Regions from separate parts of the Vreelandella venusta genome, predicted to be linked through region 2. Evidence: predicted binding sites of a transcription regulator. Region 2 holds the regulator's gene; each other region holds the start of a gene.
The links. Region 2 encodes sigma-54, which starts transcription at its own class of promoters, with help from an activator protein. Its sites were predicted from a motif close to TGGCACNNNNNTTGCTNT; they were not measured.
Positions count from the first base shown of each region.

Region 1: a site for sigma-54 is predicted at 1,259-1,276, ahead of speB (agmatinase). Genes of this name have one in related genera too.
Region 3: a site for sigma-54 is predicted at 3,898-3,915, ahead of IR195_RS13890 (sugar phosphorylase). Genes of this name have one in related genera too.

Region 1 covers NZ_CP065135.1:3,723,646-3,731,324, forward strand. The annotation lists gene IR195_RS17345 (YjiH family protein) at 1-121, opposite strand, end outside; gene speB (agmatinase) at 259-1,209, opposite strand; gene IR195_RS17355 (sigma-54 interaction domain-containing protein) at 1,410-2,822, shown strand; gene IR195_RS17360 (ABC transporter ATP-binding protein) at 2,937-4,067, shown strand; gene IR195_RS17365 (ABC transporter substrate-binding protein) at 4,097-5,377, shown strand; gene IR195_RS17370 (carbohydrate ABC transporter permease) at 5,441-6,325, shown strand; gene IR195_RS17375 (carbohydrate ABC transporter permease) at 6,322-7,158, shown strand; gene mtnA (S-methyl-5-thioribose-1-phosphate isomerase) at 7,164-7,679, opposite strand, start outside.
Region 2 covers NZ_CP065135.1:2,619,024-2,626,702, reverse strand. The annotation lists gene ptsN (PTS IIA-like nitrogen regulatory protein PtsN) at 1-124, opposite strand, end outside; gene hpf (ribosome hibernation-promoting factor, HPF/YfiA family) at 129-437, opposite strand; gene IR195_RS12695 (RNA polymerase factor sigma-54) at 536-1,951, opposite strand; gene lptB (LPS export ABC transporter ATP-binding protein) at 2,057-2,782, opposite strand; gene lptA (lipopolysaccharide transport periplasmic protein LptA) at 2,858-3,361, opposite strand; gene lptC (LPS export ABC transporter periplasmic protein LptC) at 3,370-3,942, opposite strand; gene IR195_RS12675 (KdsC family phosphatase) at 3,942-4,484, opposite strand; gene IR195_RS12670 (KpsF/GutQ family sugar-phosphate isomerase) at 4,520-5,506, opposite strand; gene IR195_RS12665 (ABC transporter ATP-binding protein) at 5,800-6,621, shown strand; gene mlaE (lipid asymmetry maintenance ABC transporter permease subunit MlaE) at 6,622-7,422, shown strand; gene mlaD (outer membrane lipid asymmetry maintenance protein MlaD) at 7,439-7,679, shown strand, end outside.
Region 3 covers NZ_CP065135.1:2,921,600-2,929,278, forward strand. The annotation lists gene nusB (transcription antitermination factor NusB) at 1-311, opposite strand, end outside; gene ribH (6,7-dimethyl-8-ribityllumazine synthase) at 308-796, opposite strand; gene ribBA (bifunctional 3,4-dihydroxy-2-butanone-4-phosphate synthase/GTP cyclohydrolase II) at 801-1,967, opposite strand; gene ribD (bifunctional diaminohydroxyphosphoribosylaminopyrimidine deaminase/5-amino-6-(5-phosphoribosylamino)uracil reductase RibD) at 2,040-3,206, opposite strand; gene nrdR (transcriptional regulator NrdR) at 3,206-3,709, opposite strand; gene IR195_RS13890 (sugar phosphorylase) at 3,948-5,717, shown strand; gene IR195_RS13895 (TlpA family protein disulfide reductase) at 5,887-6,639, shown strand; gene dsbG (thiol:disulfide interchange protein DsbG) at 6,710-7,489, shown strand.

The sequences.
Region 1 (7,679 bases), 1.1 Mb from region 2:
GAAAAGGCACCAAAAACAATAGGATGCCAATTAAAGATGGGATCAAAAATTTCAGCAAATGAGCACGATGGATTGGAGTCGACGGCTCGGCGTCATCCAATTTTACTTGAGAGAAAGACATACGGTTCACCTGTTGGAAGTGATTATTGGAGGTGGGCTGGTGGCGTCCTGGCAGGCAATAAGCAGCCTGCCATTTCTCTGACCATTAGCGCTTTGTCAGGTAAGCGCTTTTTTATTTATTAGCTATTTCAGGACAGCTTAATCACTGTGTTTCACGCCCGGCAGCACACAGAGCATTTCGTACAGCAGTGTGGCGCCCATCAATGCGGTATTACCGCTGGGATCATAAGGAGGCGACACTTCCACTAGATCACAGCCGACGATGTTCAAGCCTGCCGCACCGCGGACAATTTCCAGCCCCTGGGCTGAGGTCAGCCCGCCCATCTCTACCGTTCCCGTTCCTGGGGCAACGGAAGGGTCCAGGCCATCGATATCGAAGCTGATATAGACAGGCACATCGCCCATCTGCTCGCGCACTTCTTTCATCAAGGGGGCCAGCGAGCGATGCCAGCACTCTTCAGCGGGAACAACACGGAAACCCTGGCTGCGGCACCAATCAAAATCTTCAGCGGCATAACCGGTACCACGAAGACCGATTTGCACCACTTTGCCGTGGGCTAACAAGCCTTCTTCCTGGGCGCGGCGAAACGGCGTGCCATGGGCAATCGGCTCACCGAACATGTGCTCGTTCACATCGGCATGGGCATCAATATGGATCAGCCCCACTGGTCCATGCTTTTTGGCAATGGCACGCAAAATGGGCAGTGTCAGAGTATGTTCGCCACCCAGTGTTAGCGGAATGCAGTTGTGTTTTAGCACGTCATCATAAAAGGCCGTGATGATGTCGACACTTTTGGGCAGGTGAAACGTATTGATGGGCACGTCACCGATATCGGCCACTTGTAAACTTTCAAACGGGGCGGCGCGGGTCGCCATGTTATAGGGTCGAAGCATGCGAGATTCATCACGAATCTGACGTGGGCCAAGACGCGTACCCGGGCGGTTAGACGTACCAATATCCATTGGAATACCGATAAAAGCCGCATCTAAGCCAGCAGCACTTTCCTGAGCGGGTAAACGCATCATAGTAGCTGGCCCACCAAAGCGCGGCATACTATTGCCCCCAAGCGGCTGGTTAAAATCAGACATACAGATCTCCTTGGCGTTGTTCATGTTGTAGCGCTGAATAACCACATACATTGCACAGAACATGCCAAGTCTCTGAACGCCCTAACAATAGGGTTCCCAGCCATTACCGATGCAGTAATGAATCAAAATCACGTACACTTAAGTCATTCATGCATCATTGATGCAAAAATGAATTGCAGGTTACTCAAGAGACAATCGCTGTGAGTGAAATAGATAAGTGCGTGCTAAAAACCATTGTCGAAACCGCCAACGATCATTTCTTTATCGTCAGTGGGGAGGGTCAAGTGCTTGATATCAGCCCCGGCGCTGAGGCTGTTTATGGCGCGCCCCGGGAAGAGTTGCTAGGTAGTAGCGTTTACCAGCTGCAGCAAGCAGGCATTTTGAAGCCATCCATCACCTTGGAAGTAATGCGCACCCACCAGCCGGCCCAACTGATGCAGGTAACCGGTACCGGGCGCCGTGTGATAGCTCAGGCCTACCCCGTCTTTGTGAATGGAAAATTAGAGCGTGTTATCAGCCGCTCCAGAGACTTAACCGATTTGCAGCTCCTACAAGACGAATATGCACTACTCCAGAAACGCTTTAGTGAGCACTTAAAACGTAGCCAAGCAGCCCACGGTGCCGAGGAACAAGCGCTGGACGACGCGCTGGATAACTTACAAGTGAGAAGTCACGTTATGCGTGAAGTCGCCTTGCTTCTCAAACGGGTCGCTCCCTCGGACGCTAATGTGTTGATGCTGGGAGAGTCGGGCGTGGGGAAGACCGCGTTTGCCAAACAGTTGCACCGTTGGAGCCAACGCCATAACCATCCCTTTATTGAGGTTAACTGTGCGGCCATTCCCGAAAACTTATTTGAGTCTGAGATGTTTGGCTATCAGCCCGGCGCGTTCAGCGGCGCGGCTCGCCAAGGAAAAGCAGGTTTATTAGAGCAAGCGGAAGGAGGCACGCTGTTTCTCGATGAAATCGGTGAGCTCCCCTTATTAATGCAAACCAAACTATTAAAAGTCATCCAGGACGGCAGCCTTACCCGGTTAGGCGATACACGACCGCGCAAAGTGGACTTTCGCTTAGTTGTCGCCACGAATCAGAATCTAGCTAAACAAGTAGAAGCAGGCCTATTTCGCCTGGACCTTTACTACCGTCTCAACGTCATACCGGTCACGCTTCCTCCTTTACGCGACCGCCGAGAAGATATTCCTGACCTCGTGGAAGCCTGTTTGAAACGCCTTAACCAACGCTATGGGCGGCAAAAAATCCTGGACAACCCAGTGTGGTCAACGTTAATGGGAAGCGACTGGCCAGGTAACGTCCGCGAGCTTGAAAACTGGTTGGAAAGAGCTTGGCTCTCCAGCCCAACGGATCAAATTGAAGCACCTAGCCTTCCTACGCAGCAGCCCCCTGCTAATCTGCCGCAAACGCCAACCTCTTCGCCAAGAGCCGCCTTAGCCCCCGAAGAAACCCTAAAGCAGTACCTAGCCAGACTAGAGCGCGAAACACTGGAAGCGTTGAGCAAAACGCTTCCCAGCACGTACGCCATCGCTGAACGGCTGGGGATTAGTCAATCCAGCGTGGTGCGCAGGCTGCAGCGTTATGGCATCAAAGTCACCAAGTGAATTTTCTGCTTGACACAACGGCTGTCATCAACCATCCATGTAAGTGTCATGCAACGGCAACACCTTCAACACAAGCTGAACCAATAACAACCAGCAGCCGGTGATGTGTGTGCTATGTCAAACCAATCGCGTATTCGCTTGGAACGCGTCACTAAACGTTGGGACGCGGCCACTGCCGTCGATGACATTTCCTTCGACGTCACGCCTGGGCAATTTGTCATTCTGCTCGGCCCTTCAGGCTGTGGTAAATCCACCACGCTGCGCATGATCGCGGGCCTGGAAGAGGCCAGCGACGGGCGTATTTATATCGGCGAGCGCGACGTTACCCGCCTGCCGCCCGGCGACCGTGGGCTGAGCATGGTGTTTCAGTCCTACGCGCTGTTTCCGCATTTGAGCGTTGCCGACAACATCGTTTTTGGCCTGCGCAGCCGCAAGGTACCCAAAGATGAGCAGCGCCAGCGACTGGCTAAGGTCGCCGAACTGGTTGATTTAACCGATTACCTAGACCGCAAACCTGCGCAACTTTCCGGCGGCCAACGCCAGCGGGTTGCTTTGGCGCGTTCAATTATCTCCGAACACCCGATCTGCCTGATGGATGAACCGCTATCCAATCTGGACGCTCGGCTGCGCAGCGACATGCGTAGGGAAATCAAAGCACTACACAGTCGCCTGACTATGACGGTGATTTACGTCACCCACGACCAAGTGGAAGCGATGAGCATGGGAGATCGCGTAATTCTGATGCAGCACGGCAAAATCGTCCAGGACGGCACCCCGGACGAGCTTTATAACCGCCCTGCTAGCGCTTTTGCCGCCAGTTTCATTGGCAGCCCTGCCATGAACCTGCTGCCCCTAGTGGCCGGTAAAAATGGCGCTGTTATCGAAGGTGAACCAAGTACTCCCGTAGCCCCCCTGGATGCCGCTGGCGGACATTTGGGCATCCGCCCGGAAGATATCGAACTGCGTATCGCACCCGGTTCCGGCGTACCCGCTAACGTATTAAGTGAAGAGTACCTGGGAGCGGATACCATTGCTTATGTGGCAGTGGGGTCGCACACCCTACGCGTGCGGCTTAGCGGCAAGCAGGCGCTGGCAGGTCAGCCATGCAGCCTCTACTGGACGCCAGAGAATACACACCTTTTCGATGCCGAAGGTCTGCGGCGGGATGACCTGACGCCGCTCCCCTTACCCAGCTCATATCGAAGCGTTCCTCGCCCACCGGCGGTGGGCTCTTTCCAACACTGACAGCAGTATTGACACTTGCGGAGTCTCTTATGCGTTTGCGTACCCCTTTTGCAATGACCGCCCTGGCAGCGGGCTTGTTAAGCGCCGCCCAGGTAAACGCGGATAGCGTCGATCTGACCATGTACTACCCGGTCGCAGTGGGCGGTGCACTCACCGACGTCGTTGATACGCTGGTGGCAGAGTTTGAAAGCGAGTACCCCGATATCAATGTGGAAGCGATTTACGCCGGTAACTACGACGACACCCGCGTGCGCGCTATGTCGGCAATGGAAGCGGGCGAAACGCCGCAGCTATCGGTCATGTTCTCCATTGATCTTTACGAGCTGATTGAGCAGAACGCCATCGTCGCTTTTGATGATCTAGTCGAAACCGCTGAAGAGCGCGAATGGCTCAATAGCTTCTACCCAGGGCTGATGGAAAATGGCCAGTTGGATGGCAAAACCTACGGCATCCCCTTCCAGCGCTCCACCATCGTCCTGTTCTGGAACAAAGACGCCTTTGAAGCCGCTGGCCTAGACCCCGAAACACCCCCAGGAAACTGGCAAGAGATGGCCGAGATGGCCGCCACCGTGCGCGAAGCCTCCAATGGCGAGCAGTGGGGCGTGATGGTACCGTCGACCGGCTACCCCTACTGGATGTTCCAGGCCTTTGCCTTTCAGAACGGCCACCGGCTAATGAGCGAAGATGGCACCGAGGTCTACTTCGATGACCCCGCAGCGGTTGAAGCGCTGGAGTACTGGGTATCGCTAGCCACCGAGCACAATGCCATGCCTGACGGCACCATTGAGTGGGGCACCCTGCGCCAGAACTTCCTTGAACAGTCCACGGCAATGATGTGGCACACCACGGGCAACCTGACCGCCGTACGTAGCGAAGCCAATTTTGATTTTGGCGTCGCCATGCTGCCGATGAAAACCCAGCGTGGCAGCCCCACCGGCGGCGGTAACTTCTACATTTTTGAAGATACGACTGAAGAAGAGCAGCGCGCAGCGATGACGTTTATTCGCTGGATGACCGCTCCCGAGCGTGCTGCCGCTTGGTCGATTGAGACTGGTTATATGGGCGTTAGCCCCGCTGCCTACGAAACCGACGCGCTACAAGGCTATGTGGAAGAGTTCCCACCTGCCGCGGTCGCCCGCAACCAGCTTGAACACGGCACGGCAGAGCTTTCCACTTATCAGGGTGGCCGCATTCGCCGCGCACTGGATAACGCCGTGCAAGCAGCGCTGACCGGCCAAATGACAGCGCAAGAAGCGCTTAGCCAAGCGCAGCAAGAGGCCGATAGCGTGTTACGCCGCTACGCCCGCTAATCGTTAGCCGTTTTACTGTTCGCCGGGGCGCGCCCCGGCTTTTCCAACGTGCGGTACGTCCCTATGTCATTCACCAACCACCGCAAAATGCAGCTCTACGGTGCGCTTCTGCTACTGCCCGCTGCAGTACTGCTGACGACGTTTGCTTATTTACCGACCATAACGACGCTTATTAACAGTCTGTTTTTACCCGGCTTTCGCGGTGCACCCACTGAATTCGTCGGCCTTGAAAATTATCAGGTGTTGTTCGATGACCCGACGTTTTGGAAAGTAGCGCGTAACAACTTAATCTACGCCGTCGGTACGATTCCTACGTCTATCGCGCTGGCCTTGGGTATGGCGCTATTCGTCAATGGCAAGCTTCGCGGGCGGGGCTTTGTGCGCATGGCCTACTTTACGCCGACGATTCTTCCCATGATCGCCGCGGCCAATATCTGGATGTTTTTCTACGCGCCGCAGATCGGCCTATTCAATAAACTGCTCGGTATGCTGGGCTTATCCGGCGTGAACTGGCTGGGTGATCCAAGCATTGCGTTAAGCTCGGTGATCGTGATGTCGGTGTGGAAGGAAGCCGGCTTTTTTATGATCTTCTACTTGGCGGCGCTCCAGAGTATGCCCCCCGAATTAAAAGAAGCAGCTGATTTAGAAGGCACTAGCCGTTGGAGCTTTTTCTGGCGGGTGACATTTCCACTATTGATGCCCACTACGCTGTTTGTGCTCATCAATGCGCTGATTAACTCGGTGCGGGTCGTGGATCACCTATTTATCTTGACCAAGGGTGGGCCCAACAACGCCACCAACCTGCTGCTCTACTACGTTTACGAGAATGCGTTCTCGTTCTTTGACCGCACCACGGCAGCCACCATTACGGTGGTGATTCTGCTGGTGCTCGCGGTAGTGGCGACGCTTAAGTTCACAATTTTAGATCGCAGGACGCACTATCAATGAATACGACCACTGCGCCCCGCTCCCGATTCTTCTCAATTCCAGCGCTGGAAACCGTGGCCGCTTGGCTACTGGCGATTATTTGGATTTTTCCGCTGCTGTATGCTTTTTGGGCGGCCTTCCACCCCAGCGAGTTTATGGTCAACTTTGCGCTCTTCGCTCCGCTGACGTTGGAGAACTTCGCTAACGCTTGGTCTCAAGCGCCCTTTGCCCGCTACTACCTGAACACCTTTGCGCTGGTGACAGGAGTAGTGATCGGTCAATTTGTGGTCTGCACCCTGGCGGCGTTTGCCTTTGCGCGCTTTCCGATTCCCGGCAAGAACGTTCTGTTTATGCTGGTGCTGATTCAACTCTTTGTGTTTCCAGAAGTATTGATTGTCGAGAACTACCGCATCGCCAGTGAGCTGGGACTGATCAACACCATCACCGGGATTGGCTTACCTTACGTGGCCAGCGCCCTGGGTATTTTTCTGCTCCGCCAAACCTTTAAAACCATTCCAAGGGAGCTGGAAGACGCCGCCCGCATCGAAGGCTGCAACTGGCTGGAAATTTTGTGGAAGGTGTACGTCCCACTGGCTAAGCCCACCTATTTGGCTTATGGCCTGGTATCGATCAGCCACCACTGGAATAACTTTATCTGGCCATTAGTGGTGACCAACTCAGTAGAGAGCCGCCCGCTAACGGTAGGATTAGGGGTGTTTTCCGCGCCCGAAACCGGCGTTAACTGGGCGACCGTTAGCGCGGCGACGCTGTTAAGCATCGCCCCGCTGCTAGTCGCTTTCCTGCTCTTTCAGCGTCAGTTTGTCCAGTCGTTTTTACGGGCAGGAATTCGCTAAGACCGCTATCTTTCTGCATGCCCCTGGCAGTGATCGCCACGCGCTATCGCGGCGGCATCAAAGGTGCCAGTGTCTAGCACCCAGGCAGTGACCAGCTTGGCGGGAGTTACATCAAAGGCGGGGTTCCACACGGGAGCATTCTCGGGAGCCCAGACTGCATCGCCGAAAGCACCTGAAACACCACGAATTTCTGCCGCATCACGCTGTTCAATAGGAATATCGGCGCCAGTGACGCAGGCGGGATCTACCGTGGTGTAAGGGGCCACTACATAGAACGGCACCTGATGATAGTGAGCAATCACCGCCAGCATGTAAGTACCCACTTTGTTGGCGAAGTCACCGTTGGCGCAAATGCGGTCGGCACCGACCATGACCTTATCGACTTTCCCTGCGGCCATTAAGCTCGCGGCCATGCTGTCAGCAATCAATTGATAGGGAATACCTAAGTCGGCCATTTCCCAAGCGGTTAAACGGCCACCTTGCAGCAGCGGGCGGGTTTCATCCACATACACATGCAGCGT
Region 2 (7,679 bases):
GGCTATCTAGGCTTGGCGTATTTTGCGCAATAAAGGTGCTGAAAAATTCCAGCACCCTTTTTTTGCTACCCCCGGGGACGTCATACAGCACGCGCTCCGGGGGAAGAATGGTTTCCAACGTCATTGAGTTAACGCACGCCGGCGCCTTGGGCGCGAGCTTGTGCTTTTTCCTTGTGTTTAACGAGTTGACGGTCAATTTTGTCCGCTAGTGCATCAATTGCAGCGTACATATCATTGTCTAATGCTTCTGCGTGTAGATCGGCTCCGGCAGCATGCAGGGTGCAGGCAGCCTGTTGACGCTCCTTCTCAACAGATAAGGTTACTTGTACGGTGGTGATGTTGTCATAATGGCGCTCAACGCGTTCCAGCTTCTCATTTACATAGTCACGCAAGGCGTCAGTCAGATCTACGTGATGACCAGTGATATTTACTTGCATTGACGTGCTCCTTATCCATCGGACTGTTCTTCGATTGTAACCCTTTTTGCGCTATTGCAAAGCCCCTAGACGGACTTTGTCTCGTTAGCACTGTTTTATTAGCGTAAACGGCGGCGCTCGCTTGAAGAGGGAATACCCATTGATTCACGATATTTGGCCACCGTTCGCCTTGCTACTTGAATGCCACCCTCTTCCAATAGCGCCACGAGGCGGCTGTCTGAGAGGGGTTTTCCGGGCGGCTCATCTTGTACCAGTTTTTTGATTCGCGCTCGGATGGCAGTGCTGGAGTGATTGTCGCCGCCATCCTGGCCACTTACTTGGCTTGAGAAGAAGTATTTGAGCTCGAACACGCCACGCGGAGTATGAATATATTTCTGGGTGGTGACCCTGGAAATAGTAGATTCATGCATTTCCACGGCATCTGCGATATCGGCTAAGATCAGCGGTTTCATGGCTTCTTCACCGTGTTCCAGAAAGCCTATCTGGCGAGCGATGATTTCTCGACCCACCCGCAGCAGCGTATCATTTCGGCTTGAAAGGCTCTTGATGAGCCAGCGAGCTTCCTGAAGATGCTCTTTTAAAAATTGGTTATCTTGACTCTTGTCAGCCCGTTTGATGAGGCTTGCGTAGTCAGGTTGAATGCGCAAGCGCGGCAGCGCCTCTGGGTTTAGCTCCAGGTGCCATCCTTCGTGGTCATGGCGGACGACTAAATCTGGCGTTACGTAGCTGTCATCTGTGTCGCCAAAGGCACTCCCAGGGCGGGGATCAAGGCTGCGGATCAAACGAATGACGTCATCAAGCTGCTCATCATCCAGACTTAACCGTCGCTTTAGCAGGCGCGCATCATCTTTACCGAGCGCTTCAAGAAATTGACGCACTAGCCGCTTGGCAGGCATCAACAGCGGTGTATCTTCGGGGAGTGAGGCGAGCTGCAGCATTAAGCATTCTCGCAGGTCGCGAGCAAATACACCGGTGGGTTCAAACTGTTGAAGACGCAGCAGGGTTGTTTCAACTTCACGCTGGCTAAGGCCTTCATGCCCTTGGGCTTTAAGTCCTTCGCGAATGTCATTGAGCGGCTGTGTGAGGTAGCCGTTGGCATCCAGTGCATCGATGAGGCTTTCAGCAATGGCATGGTCGCGTGGTGAAAAATCTGTCATGGCGAGTTGCCAAAGTAAGTGGCCATGTAAACTTTGACCAGCGGCTTGACGCTCAAAGTCTGGCCCCTCGCCACTGGCACCATGGCTACCCAGGTCTTGATAAGTGTCTGACCAGTCACTGTCAGTAGAGAGCTCGTTAGGAATGCTTTCGGACCACTCAGCTTCCTGGGGCTCGCTAACGGCCTGCTCGCCGAACTCGTCTTCCTGCTCAAGCATGGGGTTGGCATCAAGCGCTTGCTGAATTTCTTGACGGAGGTCCAGCGTTGATAGCTGTAACAGGGCTATGGCCTGCTGCAGCTGAGGTGTCATGGTCAGCTGTGTACCGATACGCAATTGAAGAGAAGCTTTCATGACCATCTGAGAACCACTCGTTAATCAGAAAGCTCCACCCTAGTGCGAGTTATGGCTTGGTGCAAGTGCAATAAGTATGCCACCCATACTATTTTTTCTGCAGGTGGCTGTTTACAGGCGGAAATCAGCCCCCAAATAAACGTCTCTTACCCGTTGGTTGTTGAGAATTTCCTGAGGGGGGCCGCTGGCGATGATATGGCCGTCACCTACAATGTAGGCAATATCGCAAATATCTAGTGTTTCTCTGACGTTATGGTCGGTGATCAGTACGCCGATATGGCGTTTTTTGAGTGCTCGAATGATCGTTTTAATATCGCCTACTGAGATCGGATCAACGCCGGCAAACGGCTCATCAAGCAGAATAAAGGCAGGCTCTGTCGCGAGGGAGCGTGCAATTTCAACACGTCTACGCTCTCCGCCTGAAAGACTCATGCCGAAGTTGTCACGAATGTGAGTGATGTGAAAATCTTCCAGTAGCGACTCAAGGCGCTGCTCCCGAGCGCTGCGATCGAGTTCTTTGCGAGTCTCCAGAATTGCCATTATGTTATCGGCGACGGTCAGTTTGCGAAAAATAGAGGCTTCCTGGGGCAAGTACCCAATACCTGCCAGTGCACGTTCGTGCATGGGGGCGTGGGTCAAATCAAGCCCGTCGATGCCTACCTTTCCAGCATCAGACTTTACCAAACCGACAATCATATAGAAGGATGTCGTTTTGCCCGCGCCATTGGGGCCTAGCAGTCCTACCACGCTGCCTTGAGATATCTCTAGGTTAATATCCTTAACTACACGGCGGCGTTTATAGCTTTTGGCTAAGTGGTGGGCATAAAGTGTTTTTATCGGCGCTGTTTCTGATGCTGATTCTAAGGCTGTGTGAGGTGCAGACCCTGCATGTTTTGTCGCCACTGGTCACTCCTATTGTTCCGGCTGAAGAGTCATGCGGATACGTTGTGGTTCACTGCCGCTAACATCAGAACGCGCCTGAACTACACCTTGGTCGATAAAATACTCTAAGCGCCCACCTTCGAAGCGGTCAGCTTGCTGGGTCAGCTCCGCTTGGTCGATTAGCTCTACCCGACGCTCGGCAACATGATAAATGATGCGCTTTGCCCAGCCTTCCATTGGGCTGGCTTGGTCTTCGAGCTGGTTGCGTATATAGGCTCGTCCACCGGTTGCAACGGCGCGCGATAGCTCGCCAGCATCGTTGCGCTGAATCTCAACGCGATCTCCGCGTAGCTGCATATTGCCCTGACGAATATCGACGTTGCCCGAATAGACTGCAGTGCCTGCGCGTTGATCTAGATCTAAACGATCAGCCTCTACTTCTACAGGGGCTTGGCTTTGTGCCATGACCGGTAGCGCTGCCGCAGAAATAGGTAGTGTAATGACGAAGAGTGCCGTGCGAATAAGAGCGTTCATCGCGACTCCTACTGAGAACGAGTGGCAGGCGGGTGAACGCCGCGCACGTTATTGGTTAAGCGGATCTGGCTATCATCCAGCCATACATCCATACGTGAAGCGCTAATGCGTTGAGGCGGCTGCTGAAGTATGGTTTCGGCATCGCTCCAAGCATGGCGGGTGATGCCATTGTAATGTAATAACTCTGTATTCAACTGCCAGCCCTCATCAGGTGCAAGTAATTGGGCTGAGCCAGCTAGCGTGAGTGCTTGCGTGTCAGTATTTAGAGTGCCGCTCTGGGCCGTCGCTAGCCATTGACGCTCCTCTCTATCGAACAGTGTCGCCCTGGGAGAGGTAACCTCTGTCATCGCTGTTTGAGGGGTATGGACTAAGCGTGGCGTCGCCAGCGACTGTTGGATGGCACCGGTGTCACCAAACAGAGTGATTTCTGCATTTTCCAGTACATGGCCGGGCTCTTGAGCGCGAGCCTCAGGATCGATTAATTGGTCTTGAGGGCCGCGCGGGTCTAGCCACGCCAGCACACCACCTAGGGCAAATACCATGGTGGTTATCCAAACGCGTTTTTTAGCCCAAAAGCGCATTACGATTGGCCGTGTAGGTACGTATCTAAAACAGCATCCCAATGGCCTTGAGACATCAATAAGGTGTCGCAGATTTCACGTACGGCACCGTGGCCACCAAGCCGGTCGGTGATCCAGTCGGCATGGGTATGCATGTAATCAGGAGCATTAGGCACGGTAATGCCTACGCCAGAGCGTTTAATAGGAGCAAGGTCTGGTAGATCGTCACCACAATAAGCAACCTGCTCAAGCGTGATATCTAGGCGTTGGCAAAGCGCGCGTAACGTAGTGAGTTTATCTTCACATCCTTGATAAACATGGGTAATGCCCAGCGACGCAGCGCGTTGACTAACCATCGGAGAGTCACGCCCAGTAATTAAGGCAACATGGATTCCGACGCGCTTCAAAAGTTTGAGGCCGTGGCCATCTTGAGTATGGAATGCTTTGATTTCGATACCGTCGGCTTGGAAATAGAGGCGGCCATCGGTAAGTACGCCGTCAACGTCAATGGCAAGCAATTTTACACGGCGAATGCGGTCTTGTAGAGCGTCAGGTAAGGCCATGAAGCCTCCGTATTATTAATGTTGAAAAAGAGCGATTAAATGACACCGCTGGCAAGTAAGTCATGCATATGCAGGGCGCCAATGGGGCGCTGTTGATCATCCACGACCGCCAGTGCGGTGATTCGACTGTCTTCCATGATGCGTACCGCTTCAGCCGCTAACACCTCGGGGCCGATACGTTTTCCAGGGCGTGTCATAACATCATCAACGAGGACGTCACGTAGGTCATGAAACTGATCCAGCGTTCGGCGTAAGTCACCGTCGGTATAAACGCCAGCAAGGCGTCCTTCGCTATCGACGACGCAGGTAAAGCCCAATCCTTGGCGAGTGATTTCCAACAGGGCGTCCCGTAGCGGGCTACCTAATGCTACTTGGGGGAGGCGCGAGCCGTTGTGCATTAAATCCTTGACACGCAAAAGCAGGCGTTTGCCGAGGCTTCCACCCGGGTGTGAAAGGGCAAAATCTTCCGCGGTGAAGCCGCGCGCTTCTAATAATGCCACGGCTAAGGCATCACCCAAGGCGAGAGCCGCTGTGGTTGAGCTAGTCGGCGCTAAGTCGAGAGGGCAGGCTTCGCGCTCAACACCGCTGTTAAGGTGAGCATCGGCGTGCTTAGCTAATGTGGATCCTGGGCGCCCCGTCATGCTGACAAGCGGGGTTCCTAAGCGTTTCAATAGCGGAAGCAGGGCGGTGACCTCTGCGGTTTCGCCAGAGTTCGAGAGGGCCAGCACAACATCTGCGCGGGTGATCATGCCGAGATCGCCATGGCTGGCTTCACCGGGGTGTACAAAAAAAGCAGGTGTGCCGGTGCTTGCCAATGTTGCAGCCAGCTTGCCCGCAATATGCCCGGACTTACCCATGCCGGTCACTACTACGCGGCCCTGGCAGGCAAGGATAAGTTCACAGGCGTGGTCAAAGCTCTCATCAAGCTTTGCCTGAAGCCCACCGATAGCGGCCTGCTCAATTTGCAGTGTGCGCAGCGCACTTTCACGCAGTGGGCTAGGTGTCGATAGTGGCTGGCGCATGAGGACATCTCTTTTCATAAGCGGTCAAAAGTAGGTCGCTAAGAATAACATCTTGGCGCGGTTTGTAGGTAAGGCGCGTACCCTACTCCTTACTGCAGTAGCAGTGAGCGTATCTGTTACTGTGAGTAGCGTTCAGTTACGATGTTCGATAATATTTCGAAAACAGTGTTTTTTAAACTGCCTGTGCTTTTAAACTAGCCGTTTTTTTGAATTATTTGTTTTTAACTAACTCATGCGTAGCCAGCATACATTAATGCTGTTGCGGCAAGACGACCATCAAGGCCAGCCAGCCCATGACCGATGCTCCCTTCATCGAAATTGAAGATTTGTACTTCTCGCGGGGTGATCATGATATTTTTCGTGGAATCAATATGACGATTTCGCGTGGCCAGGTAACGGCCATCATGGGGCCAAGCGGTACCGGCAAGACGACACTTTTAAAGCTCATTGGTGGGCAATTAACGCCTGACCGAGGGCGAGTGCTAATCGACGGTCAAGATGTCCATCGCTTGTCGCGCAAGGCCCTGTTTACGTTGCGTAAGCGCATGGGTATGTTGTTTCAGAGCGGTGCCCTGTTTTCGGACCTTGATGTATTTGAAAACGTAGCGTTTCCGCTTCGGGTGCATACTGACTTGCCTGATCCGATGATACGCGATCTAGTGCTTCTTAAGCTGCAGGCAGTGGGTTTGCGCGGGGCTAGGCACTTGTCGCCTGCTGAGCTTTCGGGGGGGATGGCCAGGCGTGTGGCGCTGGCTCGGGCGGTAGCGCTTGACCCAGAGTTAATCCTTTATGATGAGCCTTTTGTCGGACAAGACCCCATTTCTATGGGAGTGCTTGTACAGCTAATTAAACGGCTGAATCAGGCGCTGTCGCTTACGTCAGTGATCGTTTCGCACGATATCAAAGAGACTCTCAGCATTGCGGATTATCTATACCTTATTTCTGATGGGCAGGTAGTCGCCTCTGGCACGCCAAGCACCTTAGATACAAACCAAGATCCCCGGGTGAGCCAGTTTATCCATGGTGAGCCAGACGGGCCGGTGCCGTTTCACTATCCCGCTGAGACACTTTATCGCGATATTCTAGGCCAAGCCTCTGCAGGGAAGGTGCGTTAAATGCAATCAAACATTAAGCATGCTATTTCGCATGTTGCTCGGCTGGGGCAAAAAGGCTGTGATGCCATAGAGTCGCTAGGGCGTGCAGGTGTTTTTCTTGCCCAGTCAGCAGTAGGGCTGCCTTCTCGGGAAGGGTGGTCGCTGTGGCTACGCCAAGTACACTTTGTCGGTGTGCTGTCTCTGGCTATTGTGCTGGTGTCAGGGCTGTTTATAGGCATGGTGCTTGCGCTGCAGGGGTTCACCATTTTGGTTGATTTTGGGGCAGAGCAGGCGCTCGGTCAGATGGTTGCTCTTTCACTTCTCCGAGAGCTGGCGCCGGTGGTCGCTGCGTTATTGTTTGCCGGGCGCGCGGGCTCTGCGTTAACGGCGGAAATTGGCCTTATGAAGGCGACTGAGCAGTTAACAAGTATGGAAATGATTGGCGTTGATCCACTGCGTCGGGTTGTGGCTCCACGGCTGTGGGCAGGTTTTATTGCGCTTCCCATTCTGACCGTTGGCTTTAGCGTGGTGGGGATTTGGGGGGGCTATCTGGTTGGTGTGGAATGGCTGGGAGTATTTGAAGGTTCTTACTGGAGCAATATGCAGGCTAGCGTTTCGTTTATTGATGATATTGGTAATGGAATCATCAAGAGCCTTGTGTTTGCAGTGGTCGTTACCTGGATTGCGGTGTTCCAAGGGTATGACTTGGTGCCTACCTCTGAAGGTATTTCACGTGCGACAACACGCACGGTGGTGTATTCATCGCTTGCTGTTTTGGGGCTGGATTTTGTATTGACCGCCGTGATGTTTGGCGGCCTTTAATGGGTGGAGCAATAACATGAAGCGCAGTAAAACCATGGAGTTTGGCGTTGGCCTGTTTATGCTTGCGGGCATTCTGGGGCTTATTTTTTTAGGCTTGCGCGTAAGTGGCATGACGTTTTCAACATCTTCTGACACGTTTCGTCTTGAGGCTAGCTTTTCCAATATTGGTAGTCTGAAGCCACGTGCGCGGGTCACTATGGCCGGTGTCACTGTAGGGCGGGTAGAGAGCATTGAACTTGATACCGAGTGGTATGATG
Region 3 (7,679 bases), 300 kb from region 2:
TCAACAGCATCGAGGTCTTCTAGGCGTCGGTCGAGTAGCGGCGCAATTTCACGGTCTAACTCCGCTTTAAAGCGGACCGTATTATGCAGCAGTTCATGGAAAAGCGCCTTATCAGCAATTTCCATTACTTTCACCCAGTTTTCGTAATCTTCCAGGTCATCATCTGCTACTTGGCTACGAAACTCAGCTTCGATAGTGGTGATCGATTTCCCTGTCATTTGCCACTGGTAAATCCCCTGAACCGCTAACTCACGCGCGGCGTGGCGCCCTAGCTGCGCGGCAGAGGGCTTACGCTCACGACGTTCGCTCATTGGTTGTCTCCTAGCGGCAATGCACGCAGTAACGACACCATCTCCATCGCTGCCATTGCGGCTTCCGTACCCTTATTACCCGCTTTGGTGCCCGCCCGCTCAATCGCCTGTTCGATAGATTCAACGGTCAACACGCCATTTGCTACCGGCGTATCGAACTCAAGCTGGAGGTGGTTAATGGCAGTGTTACAGCCACCTGCTACATATTCAAAGTGCGGTGTACCACCACGAATAACCGCGCCCAGCGCGATAACAGCGTCGGGCTTCATAACGTTAAGGACACGCTTTACTGCCAGCGGCAGCTCCCAAGCACCGGGTACGTGGACAAGATGAATATTGTCCGCATCAACGCCGTGGCGTGTCAGGCTATCAATAGCGCCTTCCACCAGGCTATCCACCACATGGTGGTTAAAGCGACCTACAACGATGACATAACGGCCATCGACATCCACAAAAGTGCCTTCAACTTGCGAAAGGGATTGCATCAATTTATTCCTGCTGAGAAGTTGGCTCATACGCCGTGTCATTGGGTCCTAGACGCTCGACAACTTCGAGATCAAAACCGGAGAGCGCCGAGAATTTCCACGGTGAACTGAGTAGCCGCATTTTGCCTACCCCTAAATGGCGTAGGATTTGCGAGCCAGTACCAATCGTTAAGTAGTTACCTGAACCGTCCGAATCGCTGGTGCGCGGTTGACGCACGCGATCCAGAAAAATATCCAGTTGATCTTTCAAGTCTTGGTGAGGACGACCATCGTCAATCAACACAAAGACCCCCGCAGACGCATTAGCGATCTCTTCCAGTGCACGATGGGCATCCCAACGGCACTGCTCATCTTTCATTAACCCTACGATATCACGCAGCGTATCCGCTAAGTGAACACGCACTGTCGTCGCCTGCTCTGGCGTCGGTTGCCCCTTAACTAACGCCAAATGATGGGCACCTTGTATACGGTCGCGGAACACATGCAGCGCCAGTTCCCCGTGAGCCGTCATCACACTGGTTGTTTCAACCGCATCCACCGTTTGCTCATTGACGATACGGTAGTGGATCAAATCAGCAATCGTGCCAATTTTGATGCCATGCTTTTTAGCAAACACTTCAAGCTCAGGCCGACGCGCCATGCTGCCATCGTCATTCATGATTTCACAGATGACGCCGCTGGGATCACAGCCTGCTAAAGAAGCTAAATCACAGGCTGCTTCAGTATGCCCAGCTCGACGTAGTACGCCACCTGGCTCAGCCATCAGCGGAAATATGTGCCCTGGCTGTACGATATCCGTCGGCTTGGCATTCGCCGCCACTGCCGCTTGAACGGTACGCGCACGATCAGCTGCTGAGATGCCGGTGGTTACACCCTCGGTCGCTTCAATGGAGAGCGTAAACTTAGTGCCAAACCCAGAGCCATTGTCACGCACCATCAGCGGTAGATTTAGCTGCTCGCAACGCTCGCGAGTCATGGGCATGCAGATAAGCCCACAGGCATAACGTGCCATGAAGTTGATATGCTCGGCCTGAACTTTTTCAGCCGCCATGATGATATCACCTTCGTTTTCGCGATCCTCATCATCCATGAGAATCACCATTTTGCCCTGGCGAATATCTTCCACCAGCTCAGCGATAGGGGACAAACCCTCTGAAGAGGAATGCGCCATGGAATCTCCCAAATAAGTGGTCGCCGCACATGCGATTTCGCGCGTCAGGGTACCTTGCTCTGGCCCAGCGCGCTAGTCAGTGCACGGTTTAGCGATGATGCGCCAGTCATTGCCAACGGCTCGAATTTCTTTAATAGTTAAGCGCTTCTGGTCGGCCATGCGGGTCATGCCGGGCAACGCAAAAAGTGGTCGAGCCTCGCCTCCCAAAAGCGTGGGAGCAACAAATAACTGTAGTTCATCCACCACATTTGCATCTAACAGCGCGCCTGCCAGGGTAGCACCGGTTTCTACGAGCAGCTCGTTTACCAGCTCATGCTCAGCTAACCAGTTCAGCATATCCGTGAGGTCGATTCGGCCTTCTTGAGCCGCGGGCAGCACCTTAATGTCTGCACCTGCAGCTTTCAGCTTTTGGCGTTTCTCTTCACTGTGGTGTTCAGTAGTAATAATCAATGTGCGGCCGGGTTCACGAAGACAAGCTGCCGCTAACGGTAACCGTAGACGCGAATCCAAAATAACGCGTAGTGGCTGCCGCTGACTTACTGTATCTGAGTTATCTAGCCCCAACTGGTCTGCGCGCACTGTCAGCCGTGAATCATCCATAATGACAGACTCAACGCCGCTCAGAATAGCGCTTGAACGCGCTCGCAGACGCTGCACTTGGCTACGAGCTTCTGGGCCAGTAATCCACTGCGACTCTCCAGAGCCCATAGCAGTGCGGCCATCCAGACTCATGGCCATTTTTAAACGTACAAAGGGACGTTTGTGCTGCATACGGGAAATAAAGCCAGGATTCAGCACACGGGCATCCTGCTCCAGCAGCCCAACATCGACCTGAATTCCTGATTCTCGAAGCCGCTTGATACCGCGTCCACTAACGCAAGGGTTAGGATCAACCATTGCGACCACCACGCGAGCAACGTTGGCTTCCGCTAACGCAACGGCACAAGGACCAGTGCGTCCTGTGTGGGAACAAGGTTCCAGCGTGACATAAGCCGTTGCGCCTTCTGCCTTTGCACCAGCGGCGTTAAGCGCGTGAATTTCTGCGTGAGGCTCACCAGCACGCAGGTGAAAGCCTTCGCCAACCACCTGCCCTTCAGCGTGCTGATCGTAGCGGACAATAACACAGCCTACTCGGGGGTTGGGGTCAGTTGTATATAGCCCTTTCGCCGCTAATTGCAACGCACGCGCCATGAATTGATGGTCAGCACGGGTGTAGCTCTGCTCCGTTAACTCTTTCATCAATCCTCTCCGCGCTGCGGGACGCTACGGGCTGATGCAGGGTGATCGCCAGGATCTTGAGAAAGACGGTCTATTTCAGCACGAAACTCGTCTAAATCCTGAAACTTACGATATACCGATGCAAAGCGGATATACGCTACCTGATCCAGGTTACTTAATGCCTTCATGACGGCTTCACCGATATCCCGCGCATTAACTTCGCGGTCCCCGCGGGCACGAAGCGATTGGCGAATACGCTCCACAGCAGCTTCTATTGCCTCCGCACTGACCGGACGCTTCTCCAGCGCTCGCAACATGCCTGCACGCAGCTTGCTCTCGTTAAAGGTTTCGCGTGAGCCGTCGGATTTTACGACCCTCGGCATAATCAACTCTGCGGTTTCATATGTGGTGAAGCGTTCTTGGCAGCTAGCGCACTGGCGACGACGGCGCACTTGGTCACCGTCGGCTACCAGCCGCGAGTCGGTCACTCGAGTATCATTAGCACCACAAAAAGGGCAATGCATGGCAGTCAACCTGTTGTCAGTACGTGCAGCGTGTCAGCTTGTGCGGATAACGGCACATATAAGCAATATTGCAAACTATTATTAGCAGCGGAGTAGCCACGCGCTACAACGGCATGCAGTTTAAGGGCGCTTGCAAGCAGAAATAGTCGCTTCTTTAAACGCGGCATTAACCTAGCATTGTAACGATTTGGCACACAAGCTGCAGCGTTTGTCGTAGGTTGTTTAAGAGGACACCCCTATGACCCCATTTGAGCAGACAGTCCACCCGCTCCTTTCGCACCTCTACGGCCCCCGCGCCAGCGAGGTACAACGCCGTCTTGGACAACACATTGAGCACTTTCGCAATACATCACAGACGCCAGCCATAACCGAAAATACCGCGTCTGAAAGCGATAATGCACCAACATGGAGCGAAAAAGACCAGTGGGTCATTAGCTACGGTGACTCCATTGTGGCAGAGGAAACACCGCCGCTTGCTGTGCTTAATGAATTCCTTCAGCGCTATTTGGGGGAGCGTATCAGCGGCGTGCATGTGCTGCCTTTTTTTCCTTGGAGTAGCGATGATGGCTTTTCAGTCATTCATTACCGCGAGGTTAATCCAGAGCTAGGCGATTGGCAGCATATCCGTGAGCTGGCAAACCACTATGACGTGATGGGCGACTTAGTGCTCAACCATGTATCTCGCGAGTCGCTGTGGTTTGTGGATTACTTAACCGGAAGCTTGCCAGGTCGTGATTACTTTATAGAGATAGACCCGGAAACCGATGTTTCTGACGTGGTTCGTCCACGTAGCAGCCCGCTGCTGGTGCCCATTTCCACGCGTCGGGGCACGCGCCATGTATGGGCAACCTTCTCAGAAGATCAGATCGATTTAAACTTTGAAAATCCTGACGTATTGCTCGAGTTTGTTGGCATCTTGCTGTTCTACCTCCAACAAGGCGTGCGCATAATTCGCCTGGATGCAGTGGCATTTTTATGGAAGCGTCTGGGCACGCCATGCATCCACCTTCCCGAAACCCATACGGTTGTCCGCTTACTGCGCGCCATTGTCGATGAAATAGCGCCGGGCACACTGATAATTACCGAAACGAACGTCCCTCACGCAGAAAACATCAGCTACTTTGGCCTAGAGCGGTTAGCCAACGGGTCGCCAGACGAAGCCCACATGGTCTATCAGTTCGCCCTGCCTCCTTTGTTATTGCACACCCTCACCCGCGGTGAAGCCACTACCCTTCAAACATGGCTTGCCAGCCTGCCGATACTGCCCAGACACTGCACTTATTTAAACTTCACCGCCAGCCATGATGGTATTGGCGTGCGCCCTTTAGAAGGGCTGCTACCCGACCATGAGCGAGATGCGCTGCTAGAACTGATGCATCGCTTTGGTGGCTTTGTCAGCATGCGGAGCAATCCCGACGGCAGTGACTCGCCCTATGAAATCAATATTACTTGGTTTGAGGCCATGCGCGGCACGCGCAGAGGACCAGACCCTTGGCAAATTGCCCGCTTTCTGTGCAGCCAAGCAATTATGCTCACTCTACAGGGCATTCCCGCTCTGTATATTCATACATTGACCGGCACGCTTAACGATGTCGAAGGAGTGGAGCGCAGCGGCCGATTGCGCTCAATTAATCGGCGCCGCTGGGAGCGTGATGAGTTAGCACTGTTACTCGAAAGCCCCTCAACGCCGACCCACGATGTGTTTCATGCGCTTAGCCGCCTGCTGGAACTTCGGCGCACAGAGCCCTGCTTCCACCCCAACGCCACACAACGCGTACTGACTACACCGCCTGAAGTGTTAGCCATTGAGCGAGGCCCACTCAGCGACGGCCGCCGCTTGCTTGCCCTATTTAATGTCACTGATACGCTACTGCCATTAGATAATGTAGGTGAAGCACTAGAGCAGGCACTTAGCCAACATGCTTGGCGTGCTTTAGATCTGCAAAATGCCCAGGAGGAGCGCGCGCTTCCTCCTTATGCAATAAGATGGATGGTGGCAGATACGTGAGAAATGCATTGCGGCATAATGTCTCAGCAATGAGGCAATATAATCGTCAAATAATCGACGACTGAGATACTGCAGCATTCAACATTGACTGAGTTAATCGTTAATTATGCTGCAACAAAGCATTGTCATTGGCCCTTTGGGTTTCAGCCTTCATCAGCTGGTTTTAATAGTGGCTTTTTTGATAGCGCTTCTGGTAGGAGCGTTACTAGGGCGACGACACCGTGTAGCGGTCGGCGATACGCTTATAACGGTATTTTTTATTGGCCTCCTGGCTGCTCGAGTCGCGTTTGTCGTGCGTTACTGGGAAGCGTATGACGGTATTATTTCCCGCTTAGATATCCGTGACGGTGGCTTTGATTTAGCAGCCGGTTTTATTGCTGGACTGGGTTACGCGAGCTGGGCTCTCTGGCGCTCTGCTGGCCAACGCAGGCCTTTAAGCGGCGCCTTGTTTGCGGGATTGCTTACTTGGGGGATGCTGGTTGGTAGCACGCTGTTCATCGAACAGCAATCGCGCCCACTCCCTACCACCGCTTTATTAGACCGAAACGGCCACCCTACCAGCCTACCCCAGCTTGCCAAGCAAACGCAGCAGCCCCTGGTTGTTAACCTTTGGGCAAGCTGGTGCCCTCCCTGTATTCGAGAAATGCCTGTTTTTGAGGAAGCTCAAAACACCCAGCAGGACATCACATTTGTGTTTGTTAATCAGGGGGAAAGTGCCCAGCACATTGAGACATTTATGAATCAGCATGACCTTTCACTTGAGAATGTGTGGCTTGACCAAAGCAATGCATTAGGGAGAGCAACGGGGGCTCACGCCATGCCCACTACCCTTTTTTATAATGCGCAAGGAAAACTCGTGAACACGCACTTTGGCGAACTTTCCCGGGCAACGCTTCAACAAGGCTTGAAACGATTACGTTGAGATAACCTCCTACCTTGCTCATAACATTACTGGCTTACACTGCGTATCATTCAAACATAAGGACTTACTTATGAAATACTTTTCCCTGTCTCGTTTAAGCACCTTGTTACTATTAACGGGCATTGGCAACCTCTCCACAGGCTATGCCGAAGAATTGCCTGCACCGGTTCAAGCGCTCACCAATCAGGGGATAACGATTCACGGCCAGTTTGAGGCACCAGGGGGCATGCGCGGTTTCGGTGCTAGCGTGCAGGGCCAAGAGCTGGCGATTTATTTAACACCTGATGGCCAACACACCATTATCGGCACACTAATGGATGATCAAGGCAACGACCTCTCCGAAGCACAGATAGAGGAGCATGTTCGGGTTCCGCTTGAAGCGCAAACTTGGGCGTTACTGGAAGAGAGCCACTGGATTCAAGATGGCGATGAAAACGCGCCGCGGGTTATCTATACCTTTACCGATGCTAACTGCCCCTACTGTCGCCAGCTGTGGCAACAAAGCCGCCCCTGGGTAGAGGCTGGTGAAGTGCAGCTGCGCCATATTATGGTGGGCATCTTAGCCCCGAACAGTCCCGCTCTGGCGGCCACGATACTTGGTGCAGACGACCCTTCTGCCGCGCTACATGACCACAGCAGCGGCGATTCACTTTCAGCCCGCGCCCAGCCTAGAGATATTGAAGAACAGGTCTATGCCAACAATCAGCTTTTTGAAGAGCTAGGCCTGTACGCTACGCCCACCAGTGCCTTTCAGCGCGAGACAGACAGTGGCAGTTTACGTATCGACCGAATTCAAGGCTTACCCAGCGAGGAGCGCTTAATTGAAATGATGGGCGGTGAAGCGCCTTAAAGCAGACAATTGGGCTGTTTCTTTGTTTAATAAGTGCCTGACGGTGACTTCACCCAAGCCCTTCGAGCCACCATCGTCATGCCCGAAGGCTCTGCCACTTCGTCATTCCCGCAGGCCCTTAGCGGGAATCCATGTTGATCTGAGGTTTCGAGCTGCTGCAGGCCAAGGTCAAGGTGGATTCCCGATTACC